DNA from 4 places in the Ensifer sp. SSB1 genome. Region 2 is predicted to be linked to each of the others. Evidence: riboswitches for the same ligand, from Rfam matches in the RefSeq annotation. Region 2 holds a riboswitch; each other region holds the start of a gene.

Region 1 (2,193 bases), on a different contig from region 2:
AACTCTACTTCCATGATATCAACACGGAAGAGAGCGACCAGATGGTCTCGGCCGTGACCGGCCGGCCCTATACCGAAATGCCGAATGCCTTCGCCTATCGCACGCGCGGTGTCAGCAAGCCCGGCATGTGCGGCTGCCAGATACCACAGACCGCCGCAACCTCACCGAAGACGACCGGCACCAGGATCGGTGACGACCAGTCGTCCATCGTCGTGATCGAAACCAAGAAGCCGGCGGAGACCATGACCGCCAAGGCACCGCCTGAGGAGCGGCCCTACGATCCGTCGAAGAGCAAGGTGCGCGTCGTCGGCCCGACCTTCCTGCCGCAACAGGAAACCTCGATCGACCTGAAGCACCCGAAGGGACCGGCCTATCAACCGGTCCAGAACTGATCCCGGCGCGCCATCTCAAAGCGCGCCGCGATCTTCAGTTTCGCTCGTTGCGCTTCAAGTTCTCGATATTTCGCATCGCTGTCGCAATACCGCTGCGCACTTTGGCGCAACGGGTTTCAGGAACGCTCGCTGCAGTTCCCCCAGCCTTCCTCGAACACGAGTTCTTCCAGCGGCAGACGCTGCCGCCATCCCTTCACCGCCAGCTCCGGCTGTTGGTAGAGGCGATCGACATAGCCGAGGCAGAGCCAGGCGACGATCTCGACATGACCAGGGATGCCGAGGATCGCCTTGATCTCCGCCTCGTGGAAGATGCTGACCCAGCCGACACCGACACCTTCGGCGCGCGCGGCAAGCCACAGGTTCTGCACGGCGCAAACCGTGGAATAGACATCCATCTGCGGATTATGGGTACGGCCGAGGACGACGGCGCCGCCGCGCGTGCGGTCACAGGTGACGCAGATGCTGAGCGGCGCCTTGCGAATGCCCTCGAGTTTCAGCGAACGGTACTTCGTCTGCTGTTCCGCCTCGAACATCAAGGCGGCCTCGTCGTTGGCGCGGCGAAAGGCCTGCCAGACGCGCTCACGCGTTTCTTCCGCTCGCACCAGCACGAAGTTCCAGGGCTGCATGAAGCCGACAGACGGCGCGCTATGCGCAGCCGTAAGCAGGCGTTTCACCAGATCGTCGGGAAGAGGTTCTGCGAGAAATTCGTCGCGCACGTCGCGGCGTGTTTCGATGGCGCGGTAGACGGCCTCCCGCTCATTGCGCGCGAAGGCACCGGCAGCCGCAAGGCCGCCCTTCGGTTCAGTTAGCATCGTTCGATCCCCAACAATGCGCAACCTCCCGCCGTCCGCGCGGGGTTCGGTCTATCTTGCCAGGCCGGTCTTCTGACTCCGGTTCAACCGGCCGCCTCACCTTCCCAGACCGATTGAAGATCCAGTGGCAAATCCTTGAATCAATTCAAGGCACTTAGAGGCGACCGTCCCCGTCACAGCGTTGGGCACGTTCCGGAATGACGCCGGATTCCCGATTCTCCCGCTCGCGCGGGCACCTGACGCCGCCATAAGCGCATAGCGGCAACCGAAAGACAAGCGCCGCCTATAGCGGCGCCACCGGATGCGGCGAACCGTCATAGCCGCCCCAGACCGATTGATCGAAGCAGATCACCGATCCGGTCATTAGCCCCGATTCAGCCGAAGACAGATAGGCGCAGGCACGTGCCACCTCTGCCGGGTCGACGAGCCGGCCGAACGGCTGGCTGGCAGCCGCCTTTTCGAGCCAGTCCACCGATGCACCGTGAAACTCGCGCTGGATCCGGTCCTCGCCTTCGGAAGCCATCCAGCCGATATTCAGGCCGTTGACCCGAATGCGGTTTCGCAGGAGCGCATAGGCCGTATTCTTGGTCAACGTCTCCAGCGCCCCTTTCGACGAGCAATAGGCGGCGATGAAGGGCTGCCCGGCCATCGCCGACATGGAGCCGATATTGACGATCGTGCCTTCGGTTCGCTCGCGTCGCATCACCTTCACCGTCTCCTGCATCAGGAAGAACGGCGCTCGCACGTTGATCGCGAACATCCGGTCGAAAAGTTCGGGCGTCGTATCGAGGATCGTGCCGCGGTCAGTGATCGCGGCGGCATTGACCAGCGCATCGACCCGGCCGAACTCCGCATCACAAGCGGCAACGACCTTACGGGCGTCCTCCACCTTTTCGAGATCGGCTTCGACATAGACCACCTTCGCGCCGCTGTCCTTGCCGATCTCCTCAGCCTTCGCCCGCCCCTTGGCCGCATTGCGTCCGCAGATG
Region 2 (2,193 bases):
GCAAAGAGCTTGCTCAGATAGAGCGGCAGGTCGGGCCGGTCAGCTTCGATCTCGATGGCGCGCCAGAGGGCGAACACCTGCGCTGGTGTCAGGCCCTTGCCTTCGTTGCGAAGAATATCTCGCGGCAGCCCGGCCCGGCGCACCGCCTGTTCGGCGGAGATCTTCAGCAGCTTGGCCACCTGGGTGATGGATCTCGCCACGGGATAAAGGCGGTTTGACATGGTCGCCTGCAAATTCGAGTTCATCGTTCTCCTCTTTTCTGCGCTCGGGAACAAAGGTGCGCCAGAGCCTGATGCCACATTGGCACATTCTGATAGCGCTTTGGCGCAAGGTGAGAGTGAGAGGGCGAGGGCCTCGGGCGAAGGCGGACGAGCAATCCATTTCGCCGTGTCTGGCTGGCTGCGGCCGTCTGCCTGTTGCTCGACAAATCGTCGCGCGGCGCAACCAAGCCGGGGAGGTGTCGCAAGCGTCGATTGACTTTGGGTCGGCCGCTTCCTAATCATCAGGTGTTGGATGGTTCCCCCTCATCGTGGCGATCGGGGGGAATAATTGGGAATGTGACGGATGGACCCAAATCGGGCATCCTTATCGCAGCCGACCCCGCGACTGTAGAACGGTCAGGGTTCGCCATCGGGTTCGATATCGGGCTGTCAGCCGGTTGCATGGGGCAACCGAGGCAGGTCGGGGTCGAGCCGGAAAAGCCACTGGCGTGGCATCGTGATCAGCCGGGTTGGACGCCTCTTCTTCTACGAATCGTCCGCCTTTCACGATGTTCCCCGCAGCGCCGCGCGCCGGAGACGACGCGCAAAGGTTCGCTGTGGCACCGGAAAGACGCCGGGAAGGTGAGGCGGGCCGCTCGGGTCCTGACATCGGAACCTCGCACTTATGGGCGAGGCGATGCGGGCCCGTGACGCCGTGAGCCAGGAGACCTGCCATCCGGCATGGGCATTCCGCCCGAGGGGACTGTTGGTCCCCAACGCCATCACGGAGGTTGTTTTGGCTTTCAGATGCTTTCCCGAACGCGCCGCCGGCGCGTCGAACGGCTTTTGCCACCCGCCGCTGAGGCGGGTTTTCTGAGGCGGCGGCGATGAGCACTTACAGTGCCGGACCGGTCCTGGTCCTTGGCGGCGCCCGCTCCGGCAAATCCAGCTTTTCCGAGAGGCTTGTCGAAGCGTCCGGCCTCACCATGCATTATGTCGCCACGGGACGGGCCTGGGACGACGAAATGCGCGAGCGGATCGATCATCACAGGACACGCCGCGGCGAAGGCTGGACGACGCATGAGGAGCCGCTTGATCTCCTAGGTACCCTCAGGCGCATCGATAACCCGGGCCATGTGGTCCTGATCGACTGCCTGACGTTATGGGTCACCAATCTCATGCTGGAAGAGCGCGACATGACGGCGGAGTTCGCCGCGCTTGCTACGTACCTGCCTGAGGCGCGGGCGCGCCTCGTTTTCGTTTCCAACGAAGTCGGCCTCGGCATCGTGCCCGAGAACCGCATGGCCCGCGAGTTTCGCGACCATGCCGGCCGGCTTCACCAGATCGTTGCGGAGAAATCCGCTGAAGTTTACTTTGTCGCGGCCGGTTTGCCGCTGAAAATGAAGGGTTGATCCATGACCACTGCGAGAGCCAACCAGGGCAAGATCCCGGCGACCGTCATCACCGGCTTCCTTGGCGCCGGCAAGACGACGATGATCCGCAATCTGCTGCAGAACGCCGACGGCAAGCGCATCGCGCTGATCATCAACGAGTTCGGCGATCTCGGCGTCGATGGCGACGTGCTGAAGGGCTGCGGCGCCGAGGCCTGCACCGAGGACGACATCATCGAGCTCACCAATGGCTGCATCTGCTGCACCGTTGCCGACGATTTCATCCCGACCATGACCAAGCTGCTCGAGCGCGAAAACCGTCCTGACCATATCATCATCGAAACCTCGGGCCTCGCCTTGCCGCAGCCGCTGATCGCCGCCTTCAACTGGCCGGATATCCGCAGCGAAGTGACCGTCGACGGCGTCGTCACCGTGGTCGACAGCGCTGCCGTTGCCGCCGGCCGCTTTGCCGACGACCATGACAAGGTCGATGCGCTGCGCGTCGAGGACGACAATCTCGATCACGAAAGCCCGATCGAGGAACTGTTCGAGGACCAGTTGACCGCTGCCGATCTCATCGTTCTCAACAAGACCGATCTGAT
Region 3 (2,193 bases), on a different contig from region 2:
TGACCGCCGTCCGCGCGGCCGTCACGTGGCAATAGCCGAGGTGCGGTTTGCCAACGAGCGTGCGGTGGAAGATCAGCTTGGGAAACTGGATCGAGGCATGAAAGCCGTTGATCCGCTTGTGCGTCGTGTCCCCGGCGGTCGAAAGCTTCTTGCCGGTTCGGTCAGCGACTTCCTCATAGCTCAGGTAGCGTCGCTCGCTCGGCATCCATTGCCGGCGGTTGATCCGGCCGGTGCGCAGAAACTCGGTGTGAACTGCCGTCTTCGGCATGATCGCCGGCGGCTTCTCGGCCGCTGCGTCGTAATATCTGAGCTTTGCCATGATTGTCAGCGCGCCATCTGCCTGCCGGACATCTTCGTCCGCCGGCGAGACTAGCGGCTTATGGTTAATGAAGAATTTCCTTTCGCTAGCGGGACATGGCTCCTGACATCAATGGGAATGTCGCAAACGGGCGAAACCTTCCCGCGCCTGCGCCATATCGGTCGCAAAAGACGGCATATGCCTATTTTTTGATCTATCTATATGTTTATAAAGTGAAAAAGTTTCGTATCCGCTTGCGGACGACGGTTTCAGACGTGTCGTCATTCTGGAATTCGATGTCGCTATCCGGCGCCTGCCAAGACGGTTTCCGCGATTACATATCCTTACTCAGGGTGTCGTCTTCCAGAAGGGAAGGCGGAGAATTGGGAAGCCGGTCAAATCCCGGCGCTGCCCCCGCAACGGTGGTGGAGCGAAAGCCTCGGCGAAGGCCACTGGACGGTTCGTCCGGGAAGGCGCCGGGCTGGTCCGCAAGGACGGCTCCTGAGCCCGGAAACCAGCCTTGACACACATAACCGTAACGGGTTGCGGCGGGCAGCCGGATCGGAGCCGAGAACGCATGGGCGCATGCCCGTGCGGGTTCCTGTCCTGCCTCTCCGAAACATGGCGCATGAGGACAGGACATGGATACCAAGACCGATATGCTTCGCAAGCTGAAGGGCCGGCGTGACGGCTACAGCCTCGATCGGGCCTTCTACATCGACCCCGACTACTACCGGCAGGATCTGGAAAGCATCTGGTACAAGGACTGGTTGTTCATCGGCCATGACTGCGAAATTCCGCGAGCCGGCAACTACTTCACTGTCCAGGTCGGCGACTATCCGGTTGTTGTTACCCGCGATCGCCAGGGCACGATCCGTGCGCTGCACAATTCCTGCCGGCATCGCGGTTCCCGCGTCTGCACGCAAGCAAAGGGCTCCTCGGCAAAGCTCGTCTGTCCCTATCACCAGTGGACCTACGAACTCGACGGATCGCTGCTCTTCGCACGCCAGATGGGCGAGGATTTCGACAAGGCGGCCCACAGCCTGAAGCCGATCCATTGCGAAACGGTCGGCGGCTACATCTTCATCAACCTGTCGGAGACGCCGGCCGATTTTGCGGCCTTCCGCGAACTCGCCACGCCCTATCTCGCGCCGCACCGGCTGGGAGAGACCAAGGTCGCCTTCGAAAGCACGATCATCGAAAAGGGCAACTGGAAGCTCGTCTGGGAAAACAATCGCGAGTGCTATCATTGCGCCGCCAATCATCCGGAGCTCTGCCGCACCTATCCGGAGGCGCCGACTGCGACCGGGGTACAGGGCGCCAAGGATGATCCGGTGATAGCCGCCCATTGGGCGAAGTGCGAGGCCGAGGGCCTGCCGAGCGAATTCCGGATGTCGCCGACCGGCCAGTTCCGTGCGGCGCGCATGCCGCTGGTCGACAATGCCGAAAGCTACACCATGTCGGGGAGGGCCGCCGTCAAAATGGCGTTGTCGGCCGATGTCGGGCAGAAGCAGATCGGCACGCTTCTGATGTTCCATTACCCCACCACCTGGAACCATGTGCTTTCCGACCATGCCATCACCTTCCGTGTTCTGCCGCTCGGACCGGAACTCACGCAGGTGACGACCAAGTGGCTGGTCAACAAGGACGCGGTCGAGGGCGTCGACTACACGCTCGATGACCTGACCCATGTCTGGACCGAGACCAACGACCAGGATCGCCAGATCGTCGAAGAAAACGCCTTCGGCATCCGCTCGCCGGCCTATGAACCAGGCCCCTATTCACCGGACCATGAAGGCGGCGTGATGCAGTTTGTCGAATGGTACAGCAAGTTTATGGAGCAGCGCCTTGCAGGCGATGCGGCTCCGCTGTCAAAGGTCGCCTGACATGCAGAT
Region 4 (2,193 bases), on a different contig from region 2:
GGGCCGGGAACGTGCTCAGCCCAACCATCGCCATCGATACCTTCAGCGAGTTCCAGCTGAGGGATATCGGCCTGACGCGGGACCACGAGAACATTCGGGCGCGCGTCGGCGACGTTGCCGATCCGTGGCACTGGCCGAAGGACGACAACGCACAAAAGCCGCAGCCCTCACCGACGCGGGACTGCGTTGACATGCCGCGCGTGGCGCGGGCTTCGCCTCGCGCCCAGCCCGGAGAGAACAAAGACGTCAGCATGTCGCTCTGCGACTGAAGCGGTAACAATTCTCAGCTGTCGCAATCTGCCACCTGCCAGCCGCCGGATCGAATGAGCAGAAATTCGCTCCGGCGCTTCCTGGAATATCGTACCCTCCGCAAATGACGGACAAAGGCGCGAGCGCGCGGCATCGAAGCCGAGAGCGTCCCGCCAACGGGCTTTGCAGCGCCCCTTCGTTTACGCCCTGTTATCCACATGGCGAAAGAAATCACCTCCCCACCCGGGCCGGAGGCACCTCACACCTATTGACGCGGACATGCGATCTACTACTATATGTAGTGTTCGAGGTTCTTCCGATTCGCAAGGATTGGGAGCTAAGACGGGAATACGGTGCGCCGGCGGGTTTCCGCCCGGCTATGCCGCAGCTGCCCCCGCAACTGTAGACGGAGAGCGACTGTCCGGAATTGGACCACTGAGGCATAAGGCCTCGGGAAGGTCGGGATGGAAGCTTTGACCCGTAAGCCAGGAGACCTGCCTCGAGCAACAAACGTCCGCGGGCGGGGTGTCCGGAGGGGTTGAGTGCGTGGCAGGATGAGCCTGCCCGATCGTCTCGACATCTCCCCGGCAGCCTGTCGAAAGCTTCGGGGTGAAGTCATGTCAGTTTCTTCCAGTTCAGATCCACCTTCTGCGGACGGGTGCGCATTGTTGCGCGCCTGATCGAAAGGCCGCGCCCTGAAAGCCCGCACCCGCGGAATTCCTGAGCGCCCGACAAGAACGAGCCGGCCCGGTTGTGTAACCGACCTGGGGCCAGCTTACCGGCGTCAACTCCGGTCGAGGCGACCGGGGAACGATGTTTTGTGCCCTATCGCCAAGCCTGCGGTTCGCGTTCGCGCGACCCGACGACTTTTTGCGCCCATTTGCGAGACCTCACGAGGAACCCATGTCGATCACCGTCTACAGCAAACCCGCCTGCGTCCAATGCACCGCCACCACCCGCGCGCTCGACCGCCAGGGCATCGATTATCGCATCGTCGATATCTCCGAGGATTCCGATGCATTCGCGCTCGTGCAGGGTCTCGGTTACCGGCAGGTTCCAGTGGTCGTCGCCGGCGAGCGGCATTGGGCGGGGTTCCGCCCGGACATGATCAGCGCGCTTTCCTGAGGGAGAGAAGCGATGGGGCTGATCGTCTATTTTTCCAGCCGCTCGGAAAACACCCATCGCTTCGTCGAGAAACTCGGCCTTCGCGCAGCCCGTATACCGCTCAAGGAAAGTAAGGGCGCACTTACGATTTCGGAGCCCTATGTGCTCGTCGTGCCGACCTATTGCGGCGACGACGGCCGGGGTGCCGTGCCGAAACAGGTGATCCGCTTCCTGAACGACGCGGGCAACCGCTCCCACATCCGCGGCGTGATCGCAGCGGGCAACAGCAATTTCGGCGCGACCTACGGGATCGCCGGCGACGTGATCTCGGCCAAGTGCCAGGTGCCCTACCTCTACCGGTTCGAACTGCTCGGAACCGATGAGGACGTCGCCAATGTCAAAAACGGGATGAAAAGATTTTGGACGTCTCAACACTCGAACGCCCCCTGAAGGCGACGGAACCGGCGCTGGACTACCATGCGCTCAACGCGATGCTGAACCTCTATGACGAAGAGGGGCGGATCCAGCTCGACAAGGACCGGCAGGCGGCGAAGCAATACTTCCTCCAGCACGTCAACCAGAACACCGTGTTCTTCCATAACCTTCGCGAGAAGCTCGATTATCTGGTGACCGAGGGCTACTACGAGCAAGAGGTTCTCGACCAGTATTCCTTCAACTTCGTGCGCGATCTCTACGACCACGCCTATTCGAAGAAGTTCCGCTTCCCGACGTTCCTTGGCGCGTTCAAATACTACACGTCCTATACGCTGAAGACCTTCGACGGAAAGCGTTACCTGGAGCGCTACGAGGACCGCGTCTGCATGGTGGCTATGACGCTGG

Evidence for each region. A riboswitch is a leader RNA that binds a small molecule or an ion and turns the genes downstream of it on or off. The one in region 2 is predicted to bind cobalamin.
Region 1: another riboswitch for cobalamin. It lies ahead of bluB (5,6-dimethylbenzimidazole synthase); the one in region 2 lies ahead of cobU (bifunctional adenosylcobinamide kinase/adenosylcobinamide-phosphate guanylyltransferase).
Region 3: another riboswitch for cobalamin. It lies ahead of I8N66_RS00305 (aromatic ring-hydroxylating dioxygenase subunit alpha); the one in region 2 lies ahead of cobU (bifunctional adenosylcobinamide kinase/adenosylcobinamide-phosphate guanylyltransferase).
Region 4: another riboswitch for cobalamin. It lies ahead of nrdH (glutaredoxin-like protein NrdH); the one in region 2 lies ahead of cobU (bifunctional adenosylcobinamide kinase/adenosylcobinamide-phosphate guanylyltransferase).

What each region holds. Positions count from the first base shown of each region.
Region 1 is NZ_JAEPRP010000075.1:10,090-12,282, reverse strand. It holds gene I8N66_RS19055 (DUF2865 domain-containing protein) at 1-392, shown strand, start outside; gene bluB (5,6-dimethylbenzimidazole synthase) at 509-1,204, opposite strand; cobalamin riboswitch at 1,249-1,459, opposite strand; gene I8N66_RS19045 (SDR family oxidoreductase) at 1,488-2,193, opposite strand, start outside.
Region 2 is NZ_JAEPRP010000188.1:5,774-7,966, reverse strand. It holds gene I8N66_RS31355 (AraC family transcriptional regulator) at 1-179, opposite strand, end outside; cobalamin riboswitch at 498-952, shown strand; gene cobU (bifunctional adenosylcobinamide kinase/adenosylcobinamide-phosphate guanylyltransferase) at 1,088-1,612, shown strand; gene cobW (cobalamin biosynthesis protein CobW) at 1,616-2,193, shown strand, end outside.
Region 3 is NZ_JAEPRP010000001.1:64,273-66,465, reverse strand. It holds gene I8N66_RS00310 (DUF6656 family protein) at 1-319, opposite strand, end outside; cobalamin riboswitch at 633-836, shown strand; gene I8N66_RS00305 (aromatic ring-hydroxylating dioxygenase subunit alpha) at 940-2,184, shown strand; gene I8N66_RS00300 (hybrid-cluster NAD(P)-dependent oxidoreductase) at 2,186-2,193, shown strand, end outside.
Region 4 is NZ_JAEPRP010000077.1:21,465-23,657, forward strand. It holds gene I8N66_RS19470 (hypothetical protein) at 1-269, shown strand, start outside; cobalamin riboswitch at 541-766, shown strand; gene nrdH (glutaredoxin-like protein NrdH) at 1,153-1,374, shown strand; gene nrdI (class Ib ribonucleoside-diphosphate reductase assembly flavoprotein NrdI) at 1,387-1,803, shown strand; gene nrdE (class 1b ribonucleoside-diphosphate reductase subunit alpha) at 1,773-2,193, shown strand, end outside.